DNA from 3 places in the Arthrobacter sp. PL16 genome. Region 2 is predicted to be linked to each of the others. Evidence: riboswitches for the same ligand, from Rfam matches in the RefSeq annotation. Region 2 holds a riboswitch; each other region holds the start of a gene.
What was found. A riboswitch is a leader RNA that binds a small molecule or an ion and turns the genes downstream of it on or off. The one in region 2 is predicted to bind S-adenosylmethionine.

Region 1 (3,858 bases), on a different contig from region 2:
GGCGTCGACCCGCGCCCGCTCGAAGGTCGAGGTACCGGAGCCGGTTGTCTGCTGGCCGAAACCGTTCCAGTCGTCGGCGTGCGTGACCCCGGGCTGGTGGGCGCTCACCACCGCGATCACCTTGACGTCGTTGTCGGTGCGCTGGGCGAAGGTGTCGATCCAGTCCGCGAAGATGCTGCCGGTCGAGTAGTACTTGGTGCCGCTGATGAGGAAGCCGCCGTCGTGCCTGTCGGGGTCGGGGCTCACCTTGGTGATGACGTCGCCGATCGTGACGCCGCCGACCTCCGTCCACGAATTGCCGACGGTTTCGCCATCGACGAAGCGCTTGAGCCAGACTGCGCGCTGAGGGCCGGTCGAGACAAGGCGGTCCTCGACGAAGGCGAAGTGCGCGCGCAGCGCTTGCGGGATGTTCGAATCGGCAGCTGCCAGCTCGGTGAGGAGGCGGAAGAGCTGTGGCAGGGAGGCGCCGAGGCCGCCGTCTGCGACAGGCACCCGCAACGCTCCGAACCCGGCAGTGATGAGCGATCGGATCTCCTTCCGGGGCAGCTCATGGTCGAGCTCGCGGCGTGACGCACCCTCGGCGATCTCGGCGAAGAGGGGCCGGAAGCGGGCGGCCAGGAGTTCGTAATCCGCGTCCGTGGTCGGAGGGGTGTGGGTCAGGGTCGGCATGTCGGACCTTTCGCTGGTGGAGATCGAACGGGAAGGGAGAGAGGAAGCAGAGGAGCGTCAGGCTGAGACGGGTACCGGGGGTGTAAGGACACGCACGGGGCGTGCGCTGATGGTCGCGGCCACGACGAACAGGACACCTAGGGCTGCGGCAGCAGCGATGACAGAGGTACCGCCCGACGGCCATGCTCCGTTGAGGCCGAGGACGGCGGGAATCACGGTGCTGGACGTGCCGACGAGGATCGCGCTCCAGGCGGTGATTCGTGTGAGGCGCGTGGCGCCGCGGGCGAGCAGCAGGAAGAAGAGGCTCCAGAGCACCGCCCAACCGAGCCACAGCACGGAATTGATGGGGTCGCCGTCGGCCTCCGTTCCGGCGAACACGACTGCGAGAACGGCGACGAAGGCACAGAACCAGCCGACGCCGGCGGAACCGAGGCCGGCGACCGAGCTGAGCCCTACATAGAGGTAGGTGAGACCGAACAGGACGATTCCGCTGGCCGAACCAGCGGCTTCCGGGCCTCCCGTCGATGCGATCAGCAGGGCGATGACCAGTTGGAGTACACCGATCACCAGGTTGAAGAATCCCGAATCGCGCGGTGCCACACGGCCCAGCAGGCCGAGACCGTTGATCAGAAGAGCTGCTCCGGAAAGCAGGAGGCAGATGTATGACATGGACGTCCCATCGACGGGACGCGGACCCTCGGGTACGCGCCGTGCTTGCCCCGCGCGCTTCACGCAGTGCCGGATCTTCACCTGGGGCACCCCACCACGGAGGGGGTTGCCGTCCGACGAGCCAGGGCTTTGCGTCGGAACTCTTGATCTGTGCTCCCGAGACTAGGCCGACAGAGGTGGAAGGAACGGCATTGAGACGCGCGGTAACGCACTATGACCTCGCGTGACCTGAACCGTGCGGACGACCGTGCGGATGACCGCACGGACCGTGATCCGGCGGAACATCCGAGACGTCCGACTTGTTATACGAGGTAATGACAACAGCCCAGGAAATGGACCTGACCACCCTCTCTCCTACCCGTCTGTGGGTGCCCAGACACGTGATGATCACGCGGGCCGCAGCCGACCTACCGCACACAGCCGAGATCATCAGGCGCTGCGAAATCGCCGGCGTCGACGACATCCGGATCCTGCCCGGCAACGCGCTGACGGGACTCCGTGGCGCCACCGAGCGCGAAACCTACGCATCCGCCAAGAACACGCTGGCCGTCGTCGTCGCACCTCCGAGCGCCCTCAAGCCGCAGCCGATCCCACCGAGCGCGGACTGGCGGATCGACCTCGCCAAGGGCTGCCCCGCCCACTGCCAGTACTGTTACCTCGCCGGATCCCTGCAGGGGCCTCCGGTCACCCGGGCCTACGCCAATCTCGACGAGGTGCTGGGCGGGATCCGCACCCACGCCGGCAGGGGTTCCGTCACCCGCGGAACCATCGATCGGGGTGACGAGGGCACGACCTTCGAGATGTCCTGCTACACCGATCCACTCGGCATCGAGAGCGTGACCGGCTCGCTTGCTGCCGCGATCTCCCGCGTCGGCTCGGGCGAGTTCGGCAGCGACGTCCAACTGCGGTTCACCACCAAGTTCGACGACGTCGGAGAGCTGGTGACGCTCGACCATGGGCGCAGGACGCGGGTCCGTTTCTCGGTCAATGCTGCCGAGGTAGCTAACCGGTTCGAGGGCGGAACGGCGCGTATGCCGGCCCGGCTCGCCGCCCTCCGTGCTGTGGCTACAGCCGGCTACCGTGTGGGCCTGACGATCGCGCCCATCATGCCCGTACCGGATTGGCGCGAGCAGTACGGCGCATTGCTGGATGACATCTCCGAGGCAGTCGCCGGTATCGACGACCTCGACCTGACGGCGGAGATTATCACGCACCGCTTCACCCCGGCGAGCAAGGAGGTGTTGCTGAGCTGGTATCCCAGGACGAAGCTCGACATGGACGAGGATCTGTGGAGCCAGAAGCGTTCGAAGTTCGGCGGGGTCAAGTACGTGTACCCGAAGCAGACCATGACGGAGATGCGGCAGTGGTTCACGGAGGAACTGGAGCGGCGCCTACCCGCTGCCCGGCTCCTCTACTGGACCTGATCCATCCGCATTCGTCCGCGCCACGGCGGCGTGCGTGTCACCGGAGGACGCTGGCGAGCGGGGGAGGGGTCGCGAGCGGCGTATCATGAAGGGTCAGCTTTTATCTACCTTTAGGGGCAAGTTGTGTCCACCGTTGAAGACAATTCGGCAACCACAGCGCAGACCGGCGGCAACCGGGTCAAGCGCGGTATGGCTGAAATGCTCAAGGGCGGCGTCATCATGGATGTCGTCACAGCCGATCAGGCACGCATCGCCGAGGACGCCGGTGCGGTAGCCGTCATGGCGCTCGAACGGGTTCCCGCGGACATCCGTGCCCAGGGCGGGGTCTCCCGCATGAGCGATCCCGACATGATCGACAGCATCATCGACGCCGTGTCCATCCCCGTCATGGCCAAGGCCCGTATCGGTCACTTTGTGGAGGCACAGGTCCTTCAGTCCCTCGGCGTCGACTACATCGATGAGTCCGAGGTCCTCACGCCCGCCGACTTCACCAATCACATCGACAAGTGGAAGTTCACCATTCCCTTCGTCTGCGGAGCCACCAACCTCGGTGAGGCGCTTCGGCGTATCAACGAGGGCGCTGCGATGATCCGCTCGAAGGGCGAGGCTGGTACCGGTGACGTCTCCAACGCCACGATGCACATGCGCAAGATCCGCTCGGAGATCAACAGGCTGTCCTCGATGGCCGAGGATGAGCTGTACGTCGCGGCCAAGGAGCTCCAGGCTCCCTATCAACTCGTGAAGGAAGTGGCCTCCGCCGGCCGCCTGCCCGTGGTTCTGTTCACCGCGGGTGGCATCGCCACGCCTGCGGATGCGGCCATGATGATGCAGCTCGGCGCCGACGGCGTGTTCGTCGGCTCAGGCATCTTCAAGTCGGGAAACCCGGCCGAGCGCGCGAACGCCATCGTGCAGGCGACGACGTTCCATGACGACCCCGACATGATCGCAAAGGTCTCGCGTGGACTGGGCGAAGCGATGGTCGGCATCAACGTGGACGAGATCCCGCAGCCGCACCGTCTCGCGGAGCGCGGCTGGTAGCAGCTTTGCAGTACGGCCTGTAGGACGGCCGAGCGCCGGCATCGGGCGCGCAGCGGAA
Region 2 (3,858 bases):
GCAACGGACGGTCGGCCCCCGTCCAGACCTCGCGCCAGCACCACCGCCTCACGCACCTTCTGGTCCGCGAAGGAGAGCCAGGCCGGCAGGTGCTCCGGCAGGGCCGTCTCGGCCTGCACATCATGCGGTACATGCAGCAGCGAGGTGGACGTCGCCGCCGTGACCACGGTGCCTGTCACACCCTGCAGGTGCTCCAACACCTCCAGCGAGGCCTGCAAATTGTTCCGCCAAACATTCCTGCCATCGACCACGCCGGCAACCAGACGTGTCGTGCCCAACGCCTGCAGCGCCTCGGCGGAAGGCTTGGCCCCCTTGACGAGATCCGCATGTACAGCCTCGACACCGGCAGTCGCGAGCACAGCGAGCGCCTCACCTGGCTTTGCCGGGTTGCCGGCGGTGCCGTAGCCGGTGGTGACCAGTAGTGCCGGGCGTTCTGCGGTCCCTGCCAGCTGCCGATACACCCGCTCGACCAGCCCGCCCGGGGCTGCCAACGCACCGCCGCGATCGCCGACCAAGCCCGGCTCATCCAGCTGCACCCACTCGGCCCCTGCCTCCGCCAGTGACGCGAGAATACCCGCGTACGCCACGACTGCGTCGTAGATACGGGACAGCGGGTCGAACCCTTCGGGCGAACCCTCTTCTGCCTTGGCGAGCAGCAGATACGTGATGGGCCCCACCAGCACCGGACGCAACACCACGCCGCGCTCCCGCTGCCGCCGGACGGTCGCTGTCAGCCGATGCGCCCCAGCCGAGAATGTCGTCGCCGTGCCGATCTCGGGCACAAGATAGTGGTAGTTCGAATCGAACCACTTGGTCAGCTCCAGCGGTGCGCGGTCGCCGTCCCCGCGCGCCAGCGTGAAATATTCAGCAGTGCCAACGGAACCGTCATCGCCGGCCAGGTCAGCGAAACGGGCCGGCAGGGCTCCCAGCGCAGCAGTAGCATCCAGCACCTGATCGTAGAGCGCGAAGTCGGCCGGGATGGAGGAGTCCGCAGCGCTCAGGCCCAACTCGACCAGACGCGCGACCGTGCGGTCCTGCAGTTCGTCAGCAACGCGCTGCAGACCCGCCTCATCGATTCCGCCTGCCCAGTACGATTCGACCGCCCTCTTGAGCTCTCGGTTCGGTCCGATGCGCGGGTAGCCAAGAATTGTCGCGGCGGGGAAAGTACATTCGGTGCTCATGAAGTTCTCCTTCGTACGTAAGGTGAGGTCTGGTCTCTAGGCCGGCTCAAGCCGGGACGACGTCGGCGAGTGTGCGGATAGCCGGCAGGTCGAGCTGCTCGATGACCTCGACGGACGCGCGGTGGTCATTGAAGGTATAGAGGTGCAAGCCGGGGGCTCCTCCATCGAAGGCTGCCTGTGCCAGCACGGCCGCCGCCTGCACACCGATCCGCCGACGTTCGACGCCGTCCGACGCCGTTTCCAACCGGTGCAGTAGTGCTTTGTCCGGACGCACCCCGGTCATAACGGCAAGACGTTCCAGCCGACCGACGTTGGCCATGGGCATCACGCCAGGAATGATCGGCATCGTGACGCCGGCGGCACTGGCCGCTGTAACCAGCCGGGCATAGTGCGTGGGATCGAAATAGACCTGTGTGATGGCGAAGTCTGCGCCGGCACGCTGCTTGGAGACCAACACCTCGATATCGTGCAGGAACGACGGCGATTCGGGGTGCCGATTCGGGTAAGCGGCTACACCCACTGCTAGCCTGCCGCCCGCCAAGGTGGCGGTGTGCCGGCCCTCGATGTCCCGGATCAGCTCCACCAGGAAGCGGGCGAATGGCAGATCGCCGCGGGCTACGTCCGCATCCTGTGGCAGGTCCCCTCGGAGCGCCAGCAACCCCCTCACTCCCAGTCCGAGGAACTGCCGCACCAGCAGCTCCAGACTCTCGCGTGTTTCACCCACGCAGGTCAGGTGAGCGAGCGGACGTAGCCTGGTGTTGCGGACGAGGTGCTCGATCAGGTCGATCGATGCCCGACGACGCTCGGGCGTGCCGCTGAAAGTCACCGACACGTAGTCGGGGTTCGTAGCCGAAAGCTCGTCGATTGTACGAAGTACGGCCTCGGCTGCCTTTGGGGTGGCCGGCGGGTACAGCTCGTAGGACAAGGATGGCGGTGTCGCTGCCCACTCGTTCGATGTCATTCCACTCCTCGATACGGCCGAGGGAGGGAATCAGCGAACGGATTGAGAACCAGCGATGCCTGGCTGCAAGCACGCTGGGACTTCAGCTTTGTTCACTGATGTGTCTCCATCGGTTCTGGCAGGAGCACCGCTTCCGCTGCTCTCCCTGGTGGGAGGACAGTCGAATGGTTGCTGCGGCGTCAACAAGCCAGATCTCTCGGCCGCTCTTGATGGTTTGTAGGACTACTCTAAGCAGCGCGCACGTCCCCGGCGCAAAGCTGCGGCGAGATGGCGTTGCATGACGTTTTCTGACGCGTACTCCTTAACCTGGGCCACATTCCGCGTCACATTCGTCACATTTGACTCCGTGGCGGAGCGGCCGGACGGCAGCGTCATGGCAAGTCTGGAACAGACTGCGTGACGACGACGGCGTCGCCGCAAGCACTGGTGCACTCGGCGCGCTGACCGAGGCGAACCGCCTATACCGGACCGTGCGCGAGTGACGAACCGGATTGCACGTCAGTGACCGCAGTGGTGCGGGCAATCAGGCCGGCTCCTCATGCGCTGATGTGCCGGGGCCGCGTGGTTCCCCGTTCTCCCCAGCCTTCGACAGGGTGAATATCCCATAGCGCATGGCCCCCGTGCGGTAGGCCAGGATCAGGCGGGGAATGCTCAGTAGGAACATGCGATTGCGTCCGCCAAGGGCGAGGCGACGGGTGTGGCGATCGACGAGCAACGCCTTCACGAGTCGGCGGGCGCAGATCGTCCATGTCCGCGCGACGCGGCTGCTGACATCCTCGTAGCCGGCGATCGCAAAGCCCGCTGCTATCGCCATGGCCTCATAATCCTCGCGCGTACCCATCGAGGGCAGGCGCCCTTCGCGGCAGATCGGCTCGAGCAGGTGCCGAACCTTCCAACCGCCGGCATCTGTCTCGGCGAGCCACGCGCAGACCACGAACCGGCCGCTGGGCGACAGCACGCGATGCGCCTCGGCGAAGAACCTGGGCTTGTCGACCATGTGCTCGCTCGATTCGATGGCCCAGGCGGCATCGGCTGAGGCATCGGTCAGCCCGTTGACGAGCCAATCGCGGAGATGGATGACCACATCGGCTACGGGATGCGCGGCGGCGAAGATGGTCTGCTCGGCGGACAGTGTCAAGCCGGTAACGCGAACCCTGCGTGTGATCGCGAGCTGCCTTGCGGTGGAGCCATAGCCGCAGCCGATGTCGACGCACGCCTCGCCGGGCATCAGGCCCAATCGATCACCGACAGTGTCGACCAAAGCCTCGACAGCTTCGGCGGGTGTCTCGCGACCCGTCCCCCATAGCCCGTGATGGACATGCTCGCCCCACACCCGACGATAAACCGGATCGAGCTCGTCGTAGTGATCCGCGACCGCCACGGCGTGCTGGGAAATTCTGGGGACGATCACGTGATCACAGTACGACGCCGGTTCACCCCATCGGAAGGTCTCGACTCAGAACTCCTTAGCTTTCAGTTCGCCACGCTGGAACTGGGCCCCACCATGGAGGAATCGAGCAACGCGCCCGCCACCGATGGCGGCCCTTCACTGTTCACTAGGATCTCGGCCCTCTTGAGCGCATCGGCGCTTGCGGCGAGAGCGGTTGGACGCTCCATCTCTCGCAATGTGTTGCATCGAGGAACGGCGGCGCCGGCGATCCAACCCATCAGATACCTCCGGACGGCGGGTCAGCACGCGCTGAGATGAAGCCACTC
Region 3 (3,858 bases), on a different contig from region 2:
AAGCCGACGGGATCGCCGTCGAGCGTGGCGACGTAACGGCTCTTCGCCTCGTCGGTGCTGACCTCGACTCCGGGATGATCGGTGCTCATGCAGTCACTCTGGCATTCGCCGCACAGGGCGGTCAACGACGCCGGCGGGGTTGCGCAGGTGTTGCCCTGGTCGAACCAGGAGCAGGTCAGTCGAGCCCGGGTGCCTGCACCGGGGCTGCGCTGCTGTCCATGAGCCACGCCACGGCGTCGGGCTCCGAGGTGAAGTAGCGCGTGGTCGTGGGGGAGCGGTGCGAGAAGCCGGACATCACCTCGTCGATGACGTCCTCGCCGACCAGCGCGACCCGCGAGAAGCCGCGGTAGCCCATCATCCCTATGCGCGCCTCGGGTGTCACGCCGCTGATTCCGTGCATGTGGACAAGGAGCGGCAGGGCTGTTGGACCGTGGAATTCCGCGAGCGCCCGGGCTGCAGCCACAGCGCGTGAGTGGGTGATCTCGACCCCACGCCGCCAGCGCAGAATCAGCATCCCGCTGTCGATACGGGCGTCGAACGGGTCCATCGGGCTCCTTCGGCGGAGTTTTCGGGCATGGCCTTTCAGCGTAGCAAGGCTCACAGCGGGTTCGGGCCGGGTGTCCATGGCTGCACGCCTCGGGCGTCCGGCCCGTGCACGTTGTAGCGTCTGATCCATGACATCGAACATCCTGGTGACCGGGGCGAGTCGAGGCATCGGCGCGTCGATCGCCCACGAAGTGGCCTCCCGTGGACATCGGGTCGCGGTGCACGCGGGGCGGGACGTGGCGGCAGCGGAGGCTGTCCGGAGCGGATTGCCCGGCTCGGGCCACGTGGTCGTGGTGGGCGATGCAGGTGATCCCGACGCGTGCCGGCAGATTGTCGACGACGCCGTCGCAGGCCTCGGCGGCGTCGACGTCCTCGTCAACAACGCAGGGATCTTCGAGGCTCATCCCATCGACACCACCTCCTTCGGCGACTGGCAGCAGGCCTGGCGCCGGACCATCGACGTCAACCTGCTGGGCCCTGCAAACCTGTCCTGGCTGGTGGCGCGCCACCTCCTCGAGCGTCCCTCGGGTCCGTCGGGTGGACGCCTGATCAGCGTCGGATCGCGCGGTGCCTACCGAGGCGAGCCGATAACGCCGGCGTACGGTGCGAGCAAAGCCGGCCTCCACGCGATGACGCAGTCGCTCGCCGTCGCCCTCGCGCCCCACGGCATCCTCACGGCCGCGGTGGCTCCGGGTTTCGTGGAGACCGACATGGGCAGGAGCGTGCTCGACGGCCCGGGCGGGGATGCGGTGCGGGCGCAGAGCCCCTTCGGGCGGGTGGCGACGCCCGGGGACGTAGCCGAATCCGTGGCCTGGCTGGCCACCGAGGCGCCGCTCTGGGTAAGCGGCACCGTGATCGACGTCAACGGGGCGTCCTACCTCCGGTAGCCGGTCATTCATGACGCCGCGTGACGATCGGCTCTGGACGCCGCTGTCACCGCCGACCTAGGCTCGTCACCAGAATCAAGAGTTCCAACGCAAAACCCTGGTTTGTTGGACGGCAACCCTCTCGCTGTAGCGGGGTGCCCCAGGTGAGGATTCGGTCCGGCATGCACCGTGCGGACAAGTATGGCGCTTCCCTACGGCAGTGCCCTGACATGAGGATCCCCATGCCCGCTGCACCCCGCCACATCCGCTTCAACGCGTTCGACATGAACTGCGTAGGCCACCAGTCGCCCGGCCTCTGGCGCCACCCGGAGGACCAGTCCTGGCGTTACAAGGACCTGCGCTACTGGGCCGACCTCGCCCGGACGCTCGAGAAGGGCCTGTTCGACGGCATCTTCATCGCCGACGTCCTCGGCACCTACGACGTCTACGGCGGATCCAACGAGGCGACCCTGCGGCAGGGCACCCAGACGCCGGTCAACGATCCCTTCCTGCTGGTCTCCGCGATGGCCCTGGTCACCGAGCACCTCGGCTTCGGCGTCACCGCCGGCACCGCCTACGAACACCCCTACCCCTTTGCCCGCCGCCTCTCCACGCTCGACCACCTGACCAACGGCAGGGTCGGCTGGAACGTCGTCACCGGGTACCTCCCCTCCGCAGCGCGGAACATGGGTAACGAGGACCAGCTGGAACACGACGAGCGCTACAACCACGCGGACGAGTACCTCGAGGTGCTCTACAAGCTGCTCGAGGGTTCCTGGGAGGACGACGCCGTCGTCCGCGACCGCGAGACCGGAATCTTCACCGACCCCGCCAAGGTGCACGACATCAACCACCAGGGCACCTTCTTCACCGTTCCCGGCATCCACCTCAGCGAACCCTCACCCCAGCGGACGCCCGTCATCTACCAGGCGGGAGCCTCGCCGCGGGGCATCGCCTTCGCCGCGGGCAACGCCGAAGCGGTCTTCGTCGGCGCGCCCACCAAGCCCATCCTGAAGGACGCCGTCACGAAGATCCGCGACGCCGTCGAGGCCGAGGGCCGCGACCGGTACTCCGTCCGCATCTACACGATGCTGACCGTCATCACCGACGAGACCGAGGAGAAGGCGCAGGCAAAGCACGCCGACTACCAGCAGTACGTCAGCTACGAGGGCGCCCTCGTGCTGCTCTCCGGGTGGCTCGGCATCGACCTGAGCGCCTACGACCCCGACGAGCCCATCGGCAACGTGAAGTCCAACGCCATCCAGTCGGCCGTCGCCAACTTCCAGAAGGTCAACGACGACGGCGCCCCCTGGACCGTGCGTGACATCGCGGAGTGGGCGGGCATCGGCGGCCTGGGGCCGCGGATCGTGGGCTCCGGCGCGCAGGTGGCCGACGAGCTGCAGTCCTGGGTCGAGGAAACCGACGTGGACGGGTTCAACCTGGCGTACGCCATCACACCCGGCTCCTTCGAGGATGTCATCACCCACGTCATCCCGGAGCTGCAGAAGCGCGGAGCCTATCCCACGGAGTACGCCGAGGGGACGCTGCGCCAGAAGCTCTTCGGCAAGGGCGACCGCCTGCCCGAGGAGCACCGCGGCGCGCGCTACCGCCTCCAGACCGTCCGCCCCTGACGCGCCCCTGTCACCCCTGATACGTGCAAGGAACCCCATGATCACCCTGAGACAACTCACCAAGACGTACGGCCGCGGAGACACCGCCGTCACCGTGCTCGACCGCCTCGACTTCGAGGTACCGACGGGCCGCATTGCCGCGGTCGTCGGCCCGAGCGGCGCGGGCAAGAGCACCCTCGCCCAGTGCATCAACCTGCTCGAACGGCCCACGTCCGGGTCCGTCGTCGTGAACGGCGAGGAGCTCTCGGGCCTGCCGGAGAAACGGCTCCGCGAGGCGCGGCGGCGCATCGGCACCGTCTTCCAGTCCTCGAGCCTCCTGAGCCGCCGGACCGCCGCCGAGAACATCGCATTGCCCCTCGAATACCTGGGGGTCACGCCGAACGAAGCCAGGGCGCGGGTGGCCGAACTGCTGGACCGCGTGGGCCTGGCGGACAAGGCAGGGCATTATCCGTTCCAGCTCTCCGGCGGGCAGGCGCAGCGCGTCGGCATAGCACGGGCGCTGGCACTGCGGCCCTCCATCCTGCTGGCGGACGAGGCGACGTCCGGACTCGATCCGGACACCACACGGTCCGTCGTCGGCCTCATCCGGCAGTTGCGGGACGACCTCGACCTCACCGTCGTCTTCATCACCCACGAGATGGACACCGTCCGGCAGGTCGCCGACACCGTGGCCCGCCTCGACCACGGCCGGATCGTGGAGCAGGGCACCCTCGTGGAGCTCCTGACCTCGCACGAGTCCCAGCTGGGGCGCTCGCTGCAGCCCCGCCGCGGTCATGCCGGCCCCGAAGCCGGGACGCGCACCTGGTTCGTCACCT

Region 1: it holds a riboswitch for S-adenosylmethionine, as region 2 does, so the genes downstream of both, RCH21_RS10075 (AmiS/UreI family transporter) here and RCH21_RS16895 (methylenetetrahydrofolate reductase) in region 2, are expected to answer to the same signal.
Region 3: it holds a riboswitch for S-adenosylmethionine, as region 2 does, so the genes downstream of both, RCH21_RS13230 (LLM class flavin-dependent oxidoreductase) here and RCH21_RS16895 (methylenetetrahydrofolate reductase) in region 2, are expected to answer to the same signal.

What each region holds. Positions count from the first base shown of each region.
Region 1 covers NZ_JAXCIC010000004.1:131,078-134,935, reverse strand. The annotation lists gene RCH21_RS10080 (acyl-CoA dehydrogenase family protein) at 1-669, opposite strand, end outside; gene RCH21_RS10075 (AmiS/UreI family transporter) at 727-1,338, opposite strand; SAM riboswitch class IV at 1,375-1,487, opposite strand; gene RCH21_RS10070 (spore photoproduct lyase family protein) at 1,653-2,762, shown strand; gene pdxS (pyridoxal 5'-phosphate synthase lyase subunit PdxS) at 2,886-3,800, shown strand.
Region 2 covers NZ_JAXCIC010000015.1:278-4,135, reverse strand. The annotation lists gene metE (5-methyltetrahydropteroyltriglutamate--homocysteine S-methyltransferase) at 1-1,181, opposite strand, end outside; gene RCH21_RS16895 (methylenetetrahydrofolate reductase) at 1,228-2,142, opposite strand; SAM riboswitch class I at 2,246-2,358, opposite strand; gene RCH21_RS16890 (SAM-dependent methyltransferase) at 2,666-3,553, opposite strand; gene RCH21_RS16885 (hypothetical protein) at 3,616-3,759, opposite strand.
Region 3 covers NZ_JAXCIC010000006.1:158,521-162,378, reverse strand. The annotation lists gene RCH21_RS13245 (GNAT family N-acetyltransferase) at 1-89, opposite strand, end outside; gene RCH21_RS13240 (STAS/SEC14 domain-containing protein) at 176-547, opposite strand; gene RCH21_RS13235 (SDR family NAD(P)-dependent oxidoreductase) at 675-1,433, shown strand; SAM riboswitch class IV at 1,507-1,620, shown strand; gene RCH21_RS13230 (LLM class flavin-dependent oxidoreductase) at 1,655-3,043, shown strand; gene RCH21_RS13225 (methionine ABC transporter ATP-binding protein) at 3,081-3,858, shown strand, end outside.